Regions from separate parts of the Duganella paludis genome, predicted to be linked through region 1. Evidence: predicted binding sites of a transcription regulator. Region 1 holds the regulator's gene; the other holds the start of a gene.
The links. The regulator LexA, encoded in region 1, represses DNA repair genes until DNA is damaged. The targets are predictions, from matches to a motif close to ACTGTATNNNNATACAGT.

Region 1 (8,186 bases):
AGCCAGCAGCGCCGCATCATCGCAGCTGCAAGGCGCAGCCACCGCCGCCGACTCCTCCGCCAACTGCTTCAAACCCGCAAAATCGATTGCCATCCTGATCCACCCTTAAAGACGATTTCTGATTCTACTGCAATCCAGATCAAGTCATCTGCAGGTGAACCAACCTATATTGGAGACTCCCTCATCAAGCGCGCACTTATGGAACTGAGAATCCTGACATGGTTATTCCCGTTGTTGATGGCTGTGCTTGAGTTCTTGTTGCGCGCCAGTGCAAGCGGCAAAGATCCATATGAATTTATCGGGCCGACAATCGGCGGTGCAGCATTAGGCATGCTTTTGCCATTCACACGCGTCAAGATTTCGCACGAGCCGGCCGATCAGAATTCCGTCCAAACCAATACCGGCAAGGTGTATATGAGCGATCATCACTGGGCGCAAAGCATTAATATCTTGCTGTGGGTCGGGCTAACGGCGTGGGCCACTAGTCTGTATCTGGGAATTCATCATGGAAGCCCGTATTTTCCCAATGTGGATGGGGTGCGAACCTCTATTTTGATTGGACTTATACTTTGGTTATGCGCAGTCGGAGTGGATTTTCTGCGGGGAGGAAAGCCATGAGCTGGGAGATATTGGGGCAGGCATTCGCCATGTTGGGTCTCGCGCTCATCGTCACCACAACGCTGAGCATCGTGCTACCGGTCATTCGCGACCGCTATTTTCCGTACAAGCCGGAAGACGACTACACCTTTTACATCAAGGCCAAGGGCGGCAAAAAGGCAGTCGTCGTGTTGCCACCCGATATGCCAGAGGCAGAACAGCAAGACACCATGCGACGCGCTTACGCGCAACTCGGGCTCCCGCCGCAAGCACATTACCGGGTTCCCATGCCAAGCCACACCGCGAACCTATGGGAGCTTCGCCGCCACACCACCAGGTTGTTCAAAGCCGATCAAGCGCAAGCCATCGCCATCCCCTCCGAGATCGCGTATGAGCAGCCAGACATCGAGCTGGACATCCAGCGCGTGGGCGACGAACTGCGCATCCGGCCGCATCAGCGGGCGTAAAAAAGGGAGCCGAAGCTCCCTTTTGATTTACATGATGTGGTGTCCGATCCACCAGGCGATGGCGGCCACGAAGGCCGAGGCCGGAATGGTGAAGATCCAGGCCCAGACGATGTTGCCCGCCACGCCCCAGCGCACCGCCGACATCTTCTGCGCCGAACCGACGCCGACGATGGCGCCGGTGATGGTGTGCGTGGTCGATACCGGCACGCCCAGCGCGGTCGCGGTGAACAGCGTGATGGCGCCGCCGGTCTCGGCGCAGAAGCCGCCCACCGGTTTGAGCTTGGTGATCTTCTGGCCCATGGTCTTGACGATGCGCCAGCCGCCGAACAGCGTGCCGAACGAGATCGCCGTGTAGCACGACACGATCACCCACAGCGGCGGCTCGGCTTCGCCGGCGCTCGAGTAACCGGCGGCGATCAGCAGCATCCAGATGATGCCGATGGTCTTTTGCGCGTCATTGCCGCCGTGGCCCAGGCTGTACGATGCGGCCGACAGCAGCTGCAGGCGGCGGAACCATTTGTCGACCCGGCGCGGCGTCGAGCGCACGAAGACCCACGATACCAGCAACATCATCAGCGAACCGAAGATGAAGCCCAGCAGCGGCGACAGGACGATGAACACCACCGTCTTGATCAGGCCGGCCGAGATCAGCGCACCGGTGCCGCTCTTGGCGACGGCCGCGCCCACCAGGCCGCCGATCAGCGCGTGCGAGGACGACGATGGAATGCCGTAGTACCAGGTGAAGATGTTCCAGACGATGGCGCCGACCAGCGCGCCGAAGATCACGTACTGGTCCACCACCCCGGGATCGATGGTGCCCTTGCCCACCGTGGCGGCCACGGTCAGCTGGTGGAACACGAAGATCGCGACGAAGTTGAAGACGGCCGCCATGGCGACGGCGGTTTGCGGCTTGAGCACGCCGGTCGAGACCACGGTGGCGATCGCGTTGGCGGCATCGTGGAAGCCGTTCATGAAGTCAAATATCAGCGCCAGGAAAATCAATCCGCCCAGCACGTAGATACTGATTTGTAGGGTATGCATGTCAGATCAGTCTTTTTATTATCAGGCGTTTTCGACGATGATGCCTTCGATGATGTTGGCCACATCCTCGCAACGGTCGGTCACGGTTTCCAGGATTTCGTAGATGGCCTTCATCTTGATCAGGTTGCGCACGTCCGGTTCGTCGCGGAACAGCTTGGACATGGCGGCGCGCATCACGTGGTCGGCGTCCGATTCCAGGCGGTCGATCTCTTCGCAGATGGCGACGATCTGGCGCGAGTTGTCCATGTTGTGCAGCAGGGCCACGGCTTCCTTGACCTTCTCGGCGCAGGCCAGCACCAGTTCGGCCAGGCGCTTGGCTTCCGGCGTGACCGAGTGCAGGTCGTACAGCGACACGGTCTGGGCCGCGTCTTCCAGCAGGTCGAGGATGTCGTCCTGGCGGGTGATCAGCTTGTGGATGTCGTCGCGGTCGATCGGGGTGATGAAGGTTTTGTGCAGCAGGTCGACGGTCTGGTAGGTGATCTTGTCGGCTTGTTTCTCGATGCTTTCGATCGCGTGCACGCGATTTTCCAGGTCATCGAAATTGGACATCAGGCCCACCATCTCTTTTGCGCCTTTGACGCACAGCTCGGCGTGCTGATTAAACAGGTCAAAGAATTTGCCCTCGGTGGGCATCAAGCGTCCAAACATAATTTCTCCGTTTATTGATTACTGCTGAGCGCCGGTGGGGGTGGCCCGTCCGGCGTAAAGATTAGTCGCCCTGGTAAACAGCCAAATTACCAGAGTAGTTGCCAAACTTGGTGTACTGGCCGATCCAGGTCAGGCGTACCGCGCCGATCGGACCGTTACGCTGCTTACCGATAATGATCTCGGCCGTTCCCTTATCGGGCGAGTCGGCGTTGTAGACCTCGTCGCGATACAGGAAGATGATGACGTCGGCATCCTGCTCGATAGCGCCGGATTCGCGCAGGTCGGACATGACGGGACGTTTGTTGGGGCGTTGTTCCAGCGAGCGGTTCAGCTGCGACAGCGCGATCACCGGGCAGCCCAGCTCCTTGGCCAGGCCCTTCAATGATCGGGAGATCTCGGAGATCTCGGAGGCGCGGTTGTCGCCCGCCTTGGAACCCTGCATCAGCTGCAGGTAGTCGACGATGATCAAGCCGAGCTTGCCGCACTGGCGCGCCAGGCGGCGCGCGCGGGCGCGCATCTCGATCGGGTTCAGCGCCGGGGTTTCGTCGATGAACAACTGGGCGTCGTTCATCTTCTGGATGGCGTGCGTCAGGCGCGGCCAATCCTCATCGTTCAAGCGGCCGGTGCGCAGGCGGTGCTGGTCGAGCTGGCCGACCGAACCCAGCATACGCATCGCCAGCTGGGTGCCGCCCATCTCCATCGAGAAGATCGCCACCGGCAAACCGGCTTCGATGGCAACGTTTTCGCCGATGTTAACCGAGAATGCGGTCTTGCCCATGGAAGGACGGCCGGCCACGATGACCAGGTCGCCGCCCTGCAGGCCGGAGGTCATGCGGTCGAGGTCGATGAAGCCGGTCGGCACGCCGGTGATCTCGGACTGGTTGTCGCGCGAATACAGCTCGTCGATGCGCTCGACCACCTGGGTCAGCAGCGGCTGCACCGCCAGCCAGCCGGCGGCGCCACGGGCGCCCTGCTCGGCGATGGCGAAGATGCGCGATTCGGCTTCGTCCAGAATTTCCTTGGTTTCCTTGCCCTGCGGGCTGAAGGCCTGGCCGGAAATATCGTCGGCCACGGTGATCAGCTGGCGCAGCACCGAGCGGTCGCGCACGATCTCGGCATAGCGGCGGATATTGGCCGCCGACGGCGTGTTCTGCGCCATCGCGTTCAGGTAGGTCAGGCCGCCGACGTCGTCGGCCTTGCCCAGCTGGGTCAGGTTTTCAAACACCGTGATCACGTCGGCCGGCTTGGACGCGTTGATCATCCGGACGATCTGCTCGAAGATGATACGGTGATCGTAGCGGTAGAAGTCTTCCGGCTGCATCATGTCCGCAATGCGGTCGAACGCCGAGTTATCGCGCAGCAAGCCGCCAATGACGGATTGTTCTGCTTCGATAGAGTGCGGCGGGACGCGGAGCGAGTCGAGTTGCGGGTCGGAGGGGACGTTCATGGCGCGAATTATACCTGCTTGCCGGAGCCAGATTACAAGTTTATGACAAGAAAAAAGCCGGGGATAAGCCCGGCTTTTTCAAGGGTGTTGCTCAACCAGACAGGCGTTGCCGCCCGGTCTAGTCTTAGGCAGCTTCGCCTACTACAGCAACGGTTACTTCTACCACCACGTCGGTGTGCAGAGCAACGCTTACTGGGAACTCGCCAGTGGTCTTCAGAGGACCGGTTGGCAGACGTACCGAAGCTTTTTCAACGGCGAAACCAGCTTTGCTCAGGGCTTCAGCGATGTCGAAGTTGGTTACCGAGCCGAACAGACGGCCGTCAACACCAGCTTTTTGCGAAACGGTCACGGTCATGCCGTTCAGTTTCTCGCCTTGGGCTTGAGCGGCGGCCAGCTTGGCGGCAGCAGCTTTTTCCAGTTCAGCGCGCTTGACTTCGAATTCCTCGATGGCAGCTGCGGTAGCGCGGCGGGCCATTTTTTGTGGAATCAGGAAGTTACGTGCGTAGCCGTCTTTAACTTTAACGACTTCACCCAGGTTGCCCAGATTGACAACTTTTTCCAACAGAATGATTTGCATAGTTCTTCTCCAGTTACTCTGCCGCGATTAAGCGTTGTGCAGATCGGTGTACGGCAGCAGGGCCAGATAGCGAGCGCGCTTGATTGCGGTGTCAACTTGACGCTGGTAGTGCGCCTTGGTGCCGGTCAGACGTGCTGGCATGATTTTGCCGTTTTCCTGGACGAAGTCTTTCAGGGTGTCTACGTCTTTGTAGTCCACTTGTTCTACGTTTGCAGCGGTGAAGCGGCAGAACTTCTTACGCTTGAACAGTGGGTTTTGTTGCTTGCGCTTTTCTTTCAGCTTGAGCTTGTTTTTGTCGAACTTTTTACCGAATGCCATTTTAGGCTCCTGTATTTAAATTGAGCTGTCTGTGACAGCACTAAAATCAATGATGTGAAACACCAGACTTCTGCTATTGCGGCTTTTCTTGTTGAGGAAACCGGAGAACTGGTACAAGCCTCCCAGTGGCGCCTGGCTGAACCGGCTTGAAATCTCGCCCGCGGCAATCGCGGACACTTCAAACTCGGACAAGCGGGCGATGCCTGCCTCCATCTGCTGCGACCGGTGCTGGAGTACAGCATTCACGATCGGCATACCGGCCGGGGTGTAACGAATTGCATCCCGTTCGGTGATGAGGGCGACAAACTGGAGCTGGTTCAGCTCGGTTCCTTCTCAGAACAATTAAGCGGCAGGAGCAGCAGCGGCAGCTTCTGCGCGATGCGATTTCGCTGCATCTTCGCGTTGTACCGACTTCATCATAGGCGAAGGAGCGGTTTCGGCTTTCTTCAGCTTGACGGTCAGGTGACGCAGAACGGCGTCATTGAATTTGAATGCGGTTTCCAGCTCGACCAGGGTCTCGTTGTCGCACTCGATGTTCAGGCAGATGTAGTGTGCTTTCGCCAGTTTCTGGATCGAGTAAGCCATCTGACGACGGCCCCAATCTTCAACACGGTGAACGGCGCCGCCGCGGGTCGTTACGGTGGTTTTGTAACGCTCGATCATTGCGGGCACTTGCTCGCTCTGGTCCGGATGGACGATAAATACGATTTCGTAGTGACGCATGTATAACTCCCTTAAGGACTTGTGAATATAGCCCACCCTGGCGTCAAGACAGGTGTGGGAAGAGGTAAGCCCGCGACTATATCAGCTTTTCAAGCGGAACGCCAGCCCGGCGTTGTCGATGCTACAGTCCGGTTTTGATTGCATTGACGACAGGATTGACCATGAAGCCACACTTCCTTTTGCTTGCCGCGTTGACCACTCTGCCCGCCTTGGCCGCCGACTACCCAGCCATCAAGACCAAGGCCTACAGCACGCCGCAACTGCTGTTCGCGCTGCGCACCGACACCCAAACCCTGGCACGGCTGACGCCGGTGGCCGACCCGAGCCACGACTTCACGCCCGGCCCGCGCGAAGAGGAGCGCCAGTTCGACGGCTACCGCCACCTTGGCGACCTCAGCCTCAAGCTGCGCGTGGGCGGCGGCGACTGGCAAAGCTGGACTTCGTATGCGCAGCGCAAACCGGTGCGCGTGCTGCCGGCGGTGCGTGTTCTGGCAGCCGCCGACCTCACGCCGACCATGGGCGCCGGCCTGCCGTTGACGGTGGAGCGCCGCTGGCTCAACGACAAGGGCACGCTGGTGCTGCGCTACACGCTGATCAACCGCGGCAAGCAGGCGGTGGAGGTGGCAGAGGCCGGCATGCCGATGGTGTTCGACTTCGGCAGCAACAGCGTCAAGCCGCATCCGGGCGACCGTGGCTATGCCGACGTCGCGCGGCTGGAAGGCGTGCCGCTGGCGCTGCGCGTGGCGCCTGACGGCAAGACGCCCCTTACCAGCTGGCAGCCGCCCGCCGAACAGCGCGCCGCCGGCGAAGACTACGCCAGCTGGGTCACCGGCGGCTTCACGCTCAAGCCGGGCGCGAGGCGCGACATCGGCCTGCGCTTCACGGTCCGCCCGAATGGCGCTACGAGATAACGGCCAACAGTTTTTTTCACATTATTTCGCTGAATACAATAAATTCCCTTGCATTAAGGAGCGTACTGTACAAAAATACAGACTGTCTATATACACAGCCCACTGTACCCATGCTCAAGCTCACCGCACGCCAGGAACAAATCCTGAATCTGATCAAGGACGCCATCGAGAACACCGGCTTCCCGCCGACCCGCGCCGAGATCGCCAACGAATTGGGCTTCAAATCCGCCAACGCGGCCGAGGAACATTTGCAGGCGCTGGCGCGCAAAGGCGCGATCGAAATCGCCGCCGGCACCTCGCGCGGCATCCGCCTGCTGGGCGCGCACGCCGAACCGGCCACGCCGAAAGTGCCGGCCGCGCTGATGATGTCGCTGCCGCTGATCGGCCGCGTGGCTGCCGGTTCGCCCATCCTGGCGCAAGAGAATCTGGAAGCGAGCTACAACGTCGATCCAGCCATGTTCGCCTCCAAGCCCGACTACCTGCTGAAGGTGCGCGGCGAATCGATGCGCGACGCCGGCATCATGGACGGCGACCTGCTGGCTGTGAAGAAAGTGGACAGCGCCAAGAACGGCCAGATCGTGGTGGCCCGCATCGGCAATGAAGTGACCGTCAAGCGCTACCGCAAAACCGGCTCGACCATCGAGCTGCTGCCGGAGAACCCGGACTTCAAGATCATCAAGGTTGATCCGGAGGCCGATGAGTTTGCGCTGGAAGGCTTGGCAGTAGGCCTGATGCGGACCTGGCACTAAGCACTTCACCCTGCGCCAGCAAGACCAGATCGGCTTGCTGGCGTGCCTCTTGTGCGACCTGCACAAACACCTGATTCATCAATTGCTGCGCGGCGGCCAGTTCCTCATCGCTCATGGCTTGCGCCACGTCGGCTGGAATGCTGCGCCCTACCGGCAGCGCTTTCTTGTAGTTGACGGCAAAGCGGTCATAGCAGGCCAGCCAGGCGCTGCGCTGTTCGGCCGTGCGCATGGCGCCGGCCGCGCCGCAGTGGAAGCGCGACAGCGCGATGTCGGCGCCGTTGTAGTGATTGGTGTAGTAATCGATATCGACGCGGTGATCGCCGGCCTGGGCAGCGGTGGCTGCCATCATCAGGCTGGAAGCGATCAGCGCGCGCATCGTCAGCAGCCTTCGAGAGCCGTGCAGAAGTCGTCGAGCAGGTCGTCGGTATCTTCGATGCCGACCGACACGCGGATCAGCGATTCGGCGATGCCCATCGACGCACGGCGCTCGGCGCCCATCTCGAAGAAGATGGTGTGCGCGACCGGAATGATCAGGGTGCGGTTGTCGCCCAGGTTGGATGCCGGAATCGCCAGCTTCAGGCGGTTCAGGAAGTCGAAGCAATCGAGGCCGTCCTTCAACTCAAAACTCAGCAGCGAACCGTGGGCGCGGAACAGTTCCGAACTGATGCCGTGCTGCGGGTGCGATGTCAAGCCTGGATAATAGACGGC
Region 2 (8,186 bases), 270 kb from region 1:
GCTGTGGCGTGACCGAGCAGGGTGATCCAGGCCAACTGATCGACAATCACGAAAACCAGCTCAAAGCCGCGCTCCAGGACATGGGCGTGATCCGCGTGGACGTGGTGCGCAGCAAGGCGGCGCTGCAACAAGTTCTGGAGCTCAAGCACGCGGCCTGATGTTAGCGCTAACGATGTTTTTCTAACGGTGTTTTATAATTGAGCGCATGACTGCGAACACCATCGCCATCAATCAAATGATGGACAAGTTTGACGGCCACCATAGCGTGTGGCTGTTCGGCTATGGCTCCTTGATCTACAAGGCGGACTTTCCCTACCTGCAACGCCGCCCGGCCAGCATCAGCGGCTGGACCCGGCGCTTCTGGCAGGGCTCGCACGATCATCGCGGCACGCCCGAAGCGCCGGGCCGCGTGGTCACCCTGATCGAGGAGGCCGGCGCCATCTGCCACGGCATGGCCTATCTGGTCACGCCGGAAGTGTTCGTGCACCTGGACCACCGCGAAAAGAACGGCTACCTGCGCCTCGCCATCCCCATTACCTTTGAAGACGGCGACCAAGTCGAAGGCCTGGTCTACATTGCCACGCCGGACAACACCGCCTTCCTCGGCGCCGCCTCCGAGGCGGAGATCGCCGCCCACATCGCCCGCTCCGCCGGCCCGAGCGGTCCCAATAGCGACTACCTCAACCACCTGGCCGCCGCCCTGCGCGAGCTGGGCCGCCACGACCAGCACGTGTTCGACATCGAACGCCACCTCGCCGCCTTAAAATAAATCGAGCTGTCCCGCATCGGCCGCCTTGGCGCGCGCGCCCAGCGGCGGCACCACCGGCGGACGCGTAAACTGCGAAGCGTCCATGCGGTGGAAACGGCTGCCATGCCCGCTCAGACCGAGCCGCTCGCTGGCGATCTTCACGCGTTGGCGGATCAGCTCGGCCCACACGCCCTCGCCTTTCATGCGCGTGTCGAAATTGCTATCGTAGTCTTTGCCGCCGCGCATTTCACGCACGCGGTTCATGACGCGCTGCGCCCGTTCAGGAAAGTGCGCCTGCAGCCACTCCTTGAACAACGGCGCCACTTCCCACGGCAGGCGCAGCACCGTGTAGTGCGCGCTCACCGCGCCGGCTTCCTTGACCGCCTCCAGTATCCGTTCAATATCAGGCTCGGTGATGAACGGAATGATGGGCGCGATGCTGACCGCGACCGGAATGCCGGCGTCCGTCAGCGTGCGTATCGTGCGCAGGCGGCGCGCGGGGGCCGCTGCGCGCGGCTCCAGCGTGCGGGCGATGACTGGGTCCAACGTGGTGAGCGTGATGGCCACGCCAGCCTGCTGCTTGGCCGCCATCGGCGCCAGGATGTCGATGTCGCGTTCGATCAACGAGGACTTGGTGATCAGACCCACCGGGTGCTGGCATTCCTGCAGCACTTCCAACACGCGGCGTGTGAGCTTGAGCTGGCGCTCGCAGGGCTGGTAGGCGTCCGTGTTGACGCCCAGCGCGATCGATTGCGGTTCGTAGCCGGGCTTAGCCAGCTCGCGCCGCAACATCTCCGGCGCGTTGATCTTGGCGAAGATCTTGCTCTCGAATTCCATGCCCGGCGACAAGCCCAGATAGCTGTGCGTAGGCCGCGCAAAACAATAAATGCAACCGTGCTCGCAGCCGCGATAGGGATTCAGCGATACACTGAAGGGCAGATCCGGCGAGGCGTTGCGGCTGAGAATGGAACGGCAGATTTCCTCGGTTACCTGGGTTTTCCATGGCTTGACCTCCTCTTCCTCCCGCTCCCAGCCGTCGTCATAGGCTTCGCGGGCGTTCAGTTCGTAACGGCCTTGCATGTTGGACACCGCGCCCCGTCCTTTTTGCGCCTTGAGCGAGGGCGGCGGCGGCATAACGTGCTCTTGATTGTTTTCATCGTGGGACATGGGGCACTCGGATACTGTATGTATGTACAGTATTCTAGGCGCTCCAAACCGCCATATCAAGGGAAATATCAAGTATCATGCCGGGCTTCGCCACAACGCGCGCCCAGCGCAGCGTTCGGCAACCTAACAGCGAGTAAAAACATGAACAATTCCAATCAACCTTTGCCGTCTTTCTTCAGCCGGATTTCGATTGCCATTGGCGCCTTCTTCCGCGCCCTGTCCGACGCTGAGTACGCCGCGCGCCTGAACCGCATCGACGACACGCCGCAGCCGAGCGCCGCACCGGTCGCACCTGCCCCAGCGCCGGCACCCGCTCCGGCTCCAGCTCCAGCTCCAGCTCCAGCGCCGATCACTCTGCGCGTCGCCACGCCTGACGCCGCCCTGCAGCTGCTGTCGCTGTTCCAGCGCGAAGCACGCCTGATCGACTTCACCCAGGAAAACCTGAGCGCCTATTCCGACGCCGACATCGGCGCCGCCGCGCGCGTGGTGCACGAAGGCTGCGCCAAAGTCCTGCGCGAACACTTCACCATCCAGCCGGTGCGCAGCGAAGCCGAAGGCAGCCGCATCGAACTGCCGGAAGGCTTCGACGCCGCCGCCGTGCGCCTGACCGGCAACGTGGTCGGCAAGGCGCCGTTCCGTGGCGCCTTGAGCCATCGCGGCTGGCGCTCGGCCGAAGTGCGCCTGCCGAAACTGGCGGAAGCGCATGACGCCTCGATCCTGGCGCCGGCGGAGGTGGAACTGTGAGCGATCCACGTTACGCCATCGGCATCGACCTTGGCACCACCCACAGCGCGCTGTCGTATGTGAACCTGCAAGCCAGCGACGGCGAGAAAACCCAGCACGGCGTGCTGGCCATTCCGCAGCTGACCGCACCGGGCACCATCGAAGAACTGCCGCTGCTGCCGTCCTTCCTCTACCTGCCGCACGCCGACGAACTGGCGCCGGGCGAGAACAATCTGCCGTGGCAGCAAAGCGCGGAAGAGCAAACCGGCGTGGCCGGCGAGATGGCGCGCAGCCGTGGCGCCACCACGCCGATCCGCCTGGTCTCCAGCGCCAAGAGCTGGTTGAGTCATCCCGGCGTCGATCGCCGCTCCGCCCTGCTGCCGAACGACGCGCCGGAAGAAGTGACGCGCGTCTCGCCGCTGCAAGCGTCCACGCGCTACCTGTCCCACCTGCGCAAGGCGTGGGAGCAGGCGCACCCTGACGCACCTTTCGGCGAGCAGTCGGTAACGGTGACGATCCCCGCATCCTTCGATCCTGGGGCGCGCGAACTAACCGCCGAAGCGGCACGCGCCGCCGGCTATACCAACCTCACGCTGCTGGAAGAACCGCAAGCGGCCTTGTACAGCTGGATCCAGGGCAGCGAAGGCCGCTGGCGCAAGGAAGTCAAGCCGGGCGACGTGATCCTGGTGGTGGACGTGGGCGGCGGCACCAGCGACTTTTCGCTGATCGCCGTGCTGGAACGCGACGGCGTGCTGGAACCGCACCGCATCGCGGTGGGCGACCACATTCTGCTCGGCGGTGACAATATGGATCTGGCGCTGGCCCATCTGGTGGCGCGCAAGCTGGCCGCCAACGGCACGCAACTGGATGCATGGCAGATGCGCGCGCTGACCTACGGCTGCCGCAGCGCCAAGGAAAAACTGCTGGCCGATGAAACCGTGGCCACCTGGCCTATCGTGGTGCCGAGCCGTGGCTCGAAACTGATCGGCGGTTCGATCCGCACCGAACTGACGCGCGACGAAGTGACCACCTTCATCCTGGACGGTTTCTTCCCGCAAGTGGATGCGGCGGCGCGTCCGGCCGTGCGTACCCGCGCGGGCCTGACGCAGCTTGGCCTGCCGTATGCGCAGGACGCTGGCGTCACGCGCCATCTGGCTGCGTTCCTGGCGCGTCAGGTTGGCGCCACGTCTGAACTGGAAGGCTACGCCGGCAAGCAAAGCGCCGAAGCGACGTTCCTGCATCCGACCGCAGTGCTGTTCAACGGCGGCGTGTTCAAGTCGGACCTGCTGGCACAACGCATCATGGGCACGCTGAACGACTGGCTGTACATGGAAGGTGCGGAGCCTGCGCGCATGCTGGCCGGCGCCGATCTGGACCTGGCGGTGGCGCGCGGCGCGGCTTACTACAGCTACGTGCGACGCGGCAGCGGCGTGCGCATTCGCGGCGGCACGGCGCGTTCGTACTACGTGGCGATCGAGTCGGCGATGCCGGCGATTCCAGGCATGGAACCGCCGATCCAGGCGCTGTGCGTGGCGCCGTTCGGCATGGAGGAAGGCAGCGAGATCGAATTGCCGAACCAGGAGTTCGGCCTGGTGGTGGGCGAGCCGGTGCAATTCCGCTTCTTCGGTTCTTCCGTGCGCCGCCAGGACCAGATCGGCGACCTGCTCGATTTCTGGGGTCCGGATGAATTGATCGAGATGAACGAGATCCAGGCCAACCTGTCGCCGGAAGGCCGTCAGGCCGGCGATGTGGTGCAGGTGCGCCTGCATGCGATGGCGACCGAGTCGGGCACGCTGGAGCTGCTGGCCGTGGGCACCGATGGTCAGCGCTGGAAGGTGGAGTTCGACGTCCGCAGCGCCGCCTGAGCATGAGCAAATACGTCGTCAGCATCGATCTGGGCACCACCAACACGGTGATGGCCTATGCGGAAGCCGGCAGCGCCGAGATAAGGCTGTTCGATATCGAGCAGCTGACGGCGCCCGGCGAGATCGGTGCAGCGGCGTTGCTGCCGTCCTTGCGCTATCACCCGGCGCCGGGCGAGCTGGCGGACGGCGATCTGCAGTTGCCATGGCCGCAGCAGCGGACGCCGGATGAAGGGCAGAACCATGCACCGGCCATTGTCGGCGTCCTCGCCCGCAAGCTCGGTGCGCAGGTGCCGGGGCGGCTGGTCTCCAGCGCCAAAAGCTGGCTCTCGCATCCGCAGGTCGATCGCATGGCGCCTATCCTTCCATGGGGCGCGGAGGCCGGCGTGGCCAAGGTGTCGCCGGTGGCGGCCAGTGCTTCCTATCTGGCGCATTTGCGCAGCGCGTGGAATACGCGTTTCCCTGCACAGCCTTTGGAAAAGCAGCAACTCGTCCTCACCATTCCGGCATCCTTCGATGAGGGCGCGCGCGCGTTGACACTGGAGGCGGCGCGCATGGCCGGGCTGACGTCCCTGCGCTTGCTCGAAGAACCGCAGGCGGCCTTTTACGACTGGCTGTTCAACCAGCGCGCCACGTTGAGCGAGCAGTTGGCGGACACACGCCTGGTGCTGGTGTGCGACGTCGGCGGCGGCACCACTGACTTCAGTTTGATGAAGGTGGAAAGCTCCGCTGATGGCCAGCCGGCGATCAGCCGCATCGGCGTCGGCAATCACCTGATCCTCGGCGGCGACAATATGGACCTCGCCCTCGCCCACCTCGCCGAATCGCGCATGGGTGGCGGCACCGGCGGCGAAGCAGGCGCGCGGCTATCGGCCAGCCGCCTGTCGCAGCTGGCGGAGCGCTGCCGCGCCGCCAAGGAACTGCTGCTGGCGGCCGATGCGCCGGAGCGCACCACCGTCACGCTGCTGGGCTCTGGCTCGAAGCTGATCGGCGGCGCACGCTCCGCCGACCTCACACGCGATGAAGTCGCCGCGCTGGTGGTGGACGGCTTCTTCCCATTGAACGAAACGCAGGAGCCGGCCAAGCGCGGACGCGGCGCCATCGTCGAATTCGGCCTGCCCTATGCCAGCGACGCAGCCATCACGCGCCACCTGGCGGAGTTCCTGCGCCAGCACGCCGCCACGGCGCGCGAGGCCCTCGGCCTGCCGGCGGACAGCGACGCCGTGCCTATCCCGGACACGCTGCTGCTCAACGGCGGCGTGTTCCGCGCCGACGCGCTGGCGCGCAGGCTGGAAGCCGCGCTCGCAGGCTGGCGCCAGCAACCGCTGCGCGTTCTGCACAACGACAATCCCGACGTCGCCGTCGCACGCGGCGGCGTCGCCTATGCCTTGGGCCAGGCCGGCCAGGCGCCGGTGATCGGCGGCGGTTCGGCGCGCAGCTATTTCCTGCTGCTGGACGACGCGGCCAAGCCGGGCCAGGCGCGCCGCGCCGTCTGCATCCTGCCACGCGGCGCCGCTGAAAACCGCGAAGTGCTGCTGGCCGACCGCAGCTTCGCGTTGCGCCTCGGACGTCCGGTGCGCTTCCACCTCGCCTCGTCGACGGCGGAAGCGCCGCAAGCCGGCGACGTGGTGGAGCTGCAGCCGGACGATTACATCGAACTACCACCCATCGCCACAGTCCTGCGCGACAGCAGCGCCGCCGACGCCCGCAAGGAAATCCCTGTGCAGCTGGCCGCCACACTGAGCGAAGTGGGCACACTCGACGTGCACTGCGTCGCCAAGGACGACGCGCAACGCTGGCTGCTGGAGTTCCAGCTGCGCGGTGATGCCGCAGCAGAATCGGCGGAAGCGGACAGCGAACAGGCGGCAATGCCAGCCGGCCTGGCCGCAGCCATCGAAAAGATCGACCGCATCTTCGGCAGCCGCTCGCAGCAGGTCGATCCCAAGGAAGTGAAACAACTGCGCACGCAACTGGAGCATCTGCTGGGCAGCCGCGAAAGCTGGGCCACTCCCCTGTTGCGCCGCCTGTTCGATGCGCTGATGGAGCGCGCCAAGGGCCGACGCCGCTCATCCGAGCATGAACGCGCATGGCTCAACCTGAGCGGCTACTGTCTACGTCCCGGGTTCGGCCACATGCTGGACGAATGGCGCATCGAGCAGCTGTGGGCCGTGTTTGAAGGCGGCGTGCAAAACCACAAGGACAGCCAGGTGTGCGCCGAATGGTGGACGTTGTGGCGTCGCGTCTCCGGTGGCTTGAGCGTGGAAGCGCAGCTGCGCGTGCTGGACGATTTCGCTTTCAATGTGCAGGCCGATGCCGCAGAACGCGGCCGCCGTCCCGTCACGCTGGTCAACGGCAGCGAGGAAGACATGTTGCGCCTGGGCGCTTCACTGGAGCGCATTCCCGGCAACTACAAGGCCGAAATCGGCGTGTGGATGCTGGAGCAGTTGCACCGGGCCGGCAAGTCCGCAATCAAAGCCGCCGCCAACAAGACCCGCAGCGGCACCGCCGACCTGGCCAAGGCCGAGGCGACGCAGGGCCGCTTCCTGTGGGGCCTGAGCCGCGTCGGCGCGCGCCAGCCCTTCCACGGCAGCGCGCACGACGTGGTCGACACATCCATCGTCGAACAATGGCTGGCCGCCGTGCTGGCATTGGATTGGAAGAAGGTGGAACCGGCCGGCTTTGCCGCCGCCCACCTGGCGCGCATGACCGGCGACCGCTCGCGCGACATCAATGAAACGCTGCGCGCCGAAGTGCTGCGCCGATTGACCGGCGTAGGCGCTCCGGCCAACTGGAGCGCTATGGTGCGCGAGGTGATGCAGCTCGACCAGTCCGACGAAAAACGCATGCTGGGCGACGCCCTGCCGCCTGGCCTTAAACTGATTTCTTGACGTAGCCCGCCTGCTGCGCCACGAAGCCGTCAAACGCTTCGATCAGCGGATTGAATTTGTTGATATCGTTTTCCAGCTGCGCCAGCGCGTAGACGGTCGCTTCCAGCGTCGATAGCTGATCCGGCAGGTGCGCCTTGCGTATCAGGTAGTGCGATGGCGGCGTGTCGCGCAAGGGTAGTCGCGACAAGGCTTGCAGCAGAGGATTCAGGTAGAGCATCTTGCGGCTTTTGCGCCAGGTCCCATCGAGCACCACCAGGCGCAGCGGCTGATCCAGCCACGCCGGATCGAAGGACTGCGGCGCGGCCAGGCCCAGCGCGGCGTCTTCGGTGTCAGGATACAGCAGCACGCTGCGCCGCTGCGGCGACAGCCACGCCTGCAACTGCGCTTGATCGAATTGCTCCCCGACTTCCAGCCGGCTGTTGGACAAGCTCAAATGCAGCAGGCGCGCGCTGCCCTTGGCGTTGCCGACTTCCATGGGATGTTGAAGAATCAGGACTTCCACCTGATTGGGCAGCGCTGTCACCCAGCGGCAGATGCAGGTCTGCCGGGGGCGCAGGCATGCGGCGCACATAGCGCGCCGCGCGGGGACTTCGGTGCTGGCGGTATTCATAGACCGCTATTGTACTGCGGCTGTATGGCTAAACCTTCAGCTTAAAACTCCTCCCAGCCATCGGCGCCGTTGGCATCGCTGGTGGTGGCTGCGGTCTTGCGCTGCTCAGCCGCAGGCTTGGCCACGGCCACCGCAGTCGTGCGGCGCGGCAGGGCTTTGGCCGGCGCCGACACCTTTGCCCGCGCTGG

Region 2: a site for LexA is predicted at 1,929-1,946, ahead of ACXZ1M_RS04310 (PA0069 family radical SAM protein). Genes of this name have one in related genera too.

The regions. Positions count from the first base shown of each region.
Region 1 is NZ_CM136922.1:1,218,668-1,226,853, forward strand. Features, by position in the region: gene ACXZ1M_RS05490 (hypothetical protein) at 1-93, opposite strand, end outside; gene ACXZ1M_RS05495 (hypothetical protein) at 199-618, shown strand; gene ACXZ1M_RS05500 (AbrB/MazE/SpoVT family DNA-binding domain-containing protein) at 615-1,064, shown strand; gene ACXZ1M_RS05505 (inorganic phosphate transporter) at 1,092-2,105, opposite strand; gene ACXZ1M_RS05510 (DUF47 domain-containing protein) at 2,127-2,753, opposite strand; gene ACXZ1M_RS05515 (replicative DNA helicase) at 2,815-4,200, opposite strand; gene rplI (50S ribosomal protein L9) at 4,325-4,777, opposite strand; gene rpsR (30S ribosomal protein S18) at 4,805-5,095, opposite strand; gene priB (primosomal replication protein N) at 5,111-5,416, opposite strand; gene rpsF (30S ribosomal protein S6) at 5,438-5,818, opposite strand; gene ACXZ1M_RS05540 (DUF5695 domain-containing protein) at 5,980-6,729, shown strand; gene lexA (transcriptional repressor LexA) at 6,840-7,478, shown strand; gene ACXZ1M_RS05550 (hypothetical protein) at 7,405-7,854, opposite strand; gene ACXZ1M_RS05555 (cystathionine gamma-synthase family protein) at 7,857-8,186, opposite strand, start outside.
Region 2 is NZ_CM136922.1:947,287-955,472, forward strand. Features, by position in the region: gene ACXZ1M_RS04300 (FMN-dependent NADH-azoreductase) at 1-158, shown strand, start outside; gene ACXZ1M_RS04305 (gamma-glutamylcyclotransferase) at 206-769, shown strand; gene ACXZ1M_RS04310 (PA0069 family radical SAM protein) at 761-1,882, opposite strand; gene ACXZ1M_RS04315 (DUF2760 domain-containing protein) at 2,057-2,659, shown strand; gene ACXZ1M_RS04320 (Hsp70 family protein) at 2,656-4,503, shown strand; gene ACXZ1M_RS04325 (Hsp70 family protein) at 4,506-7,388, shown strand; gene ACXZ1M_RS04330 (tRNA-uridine aminocarboxypropyltransferase) at 7,372-7,998, opposite strand; gene ACXZ1M_RS04335 (methyl-accepting chemotaxis protein) at 8,040-8,186, opposite strand, start outside.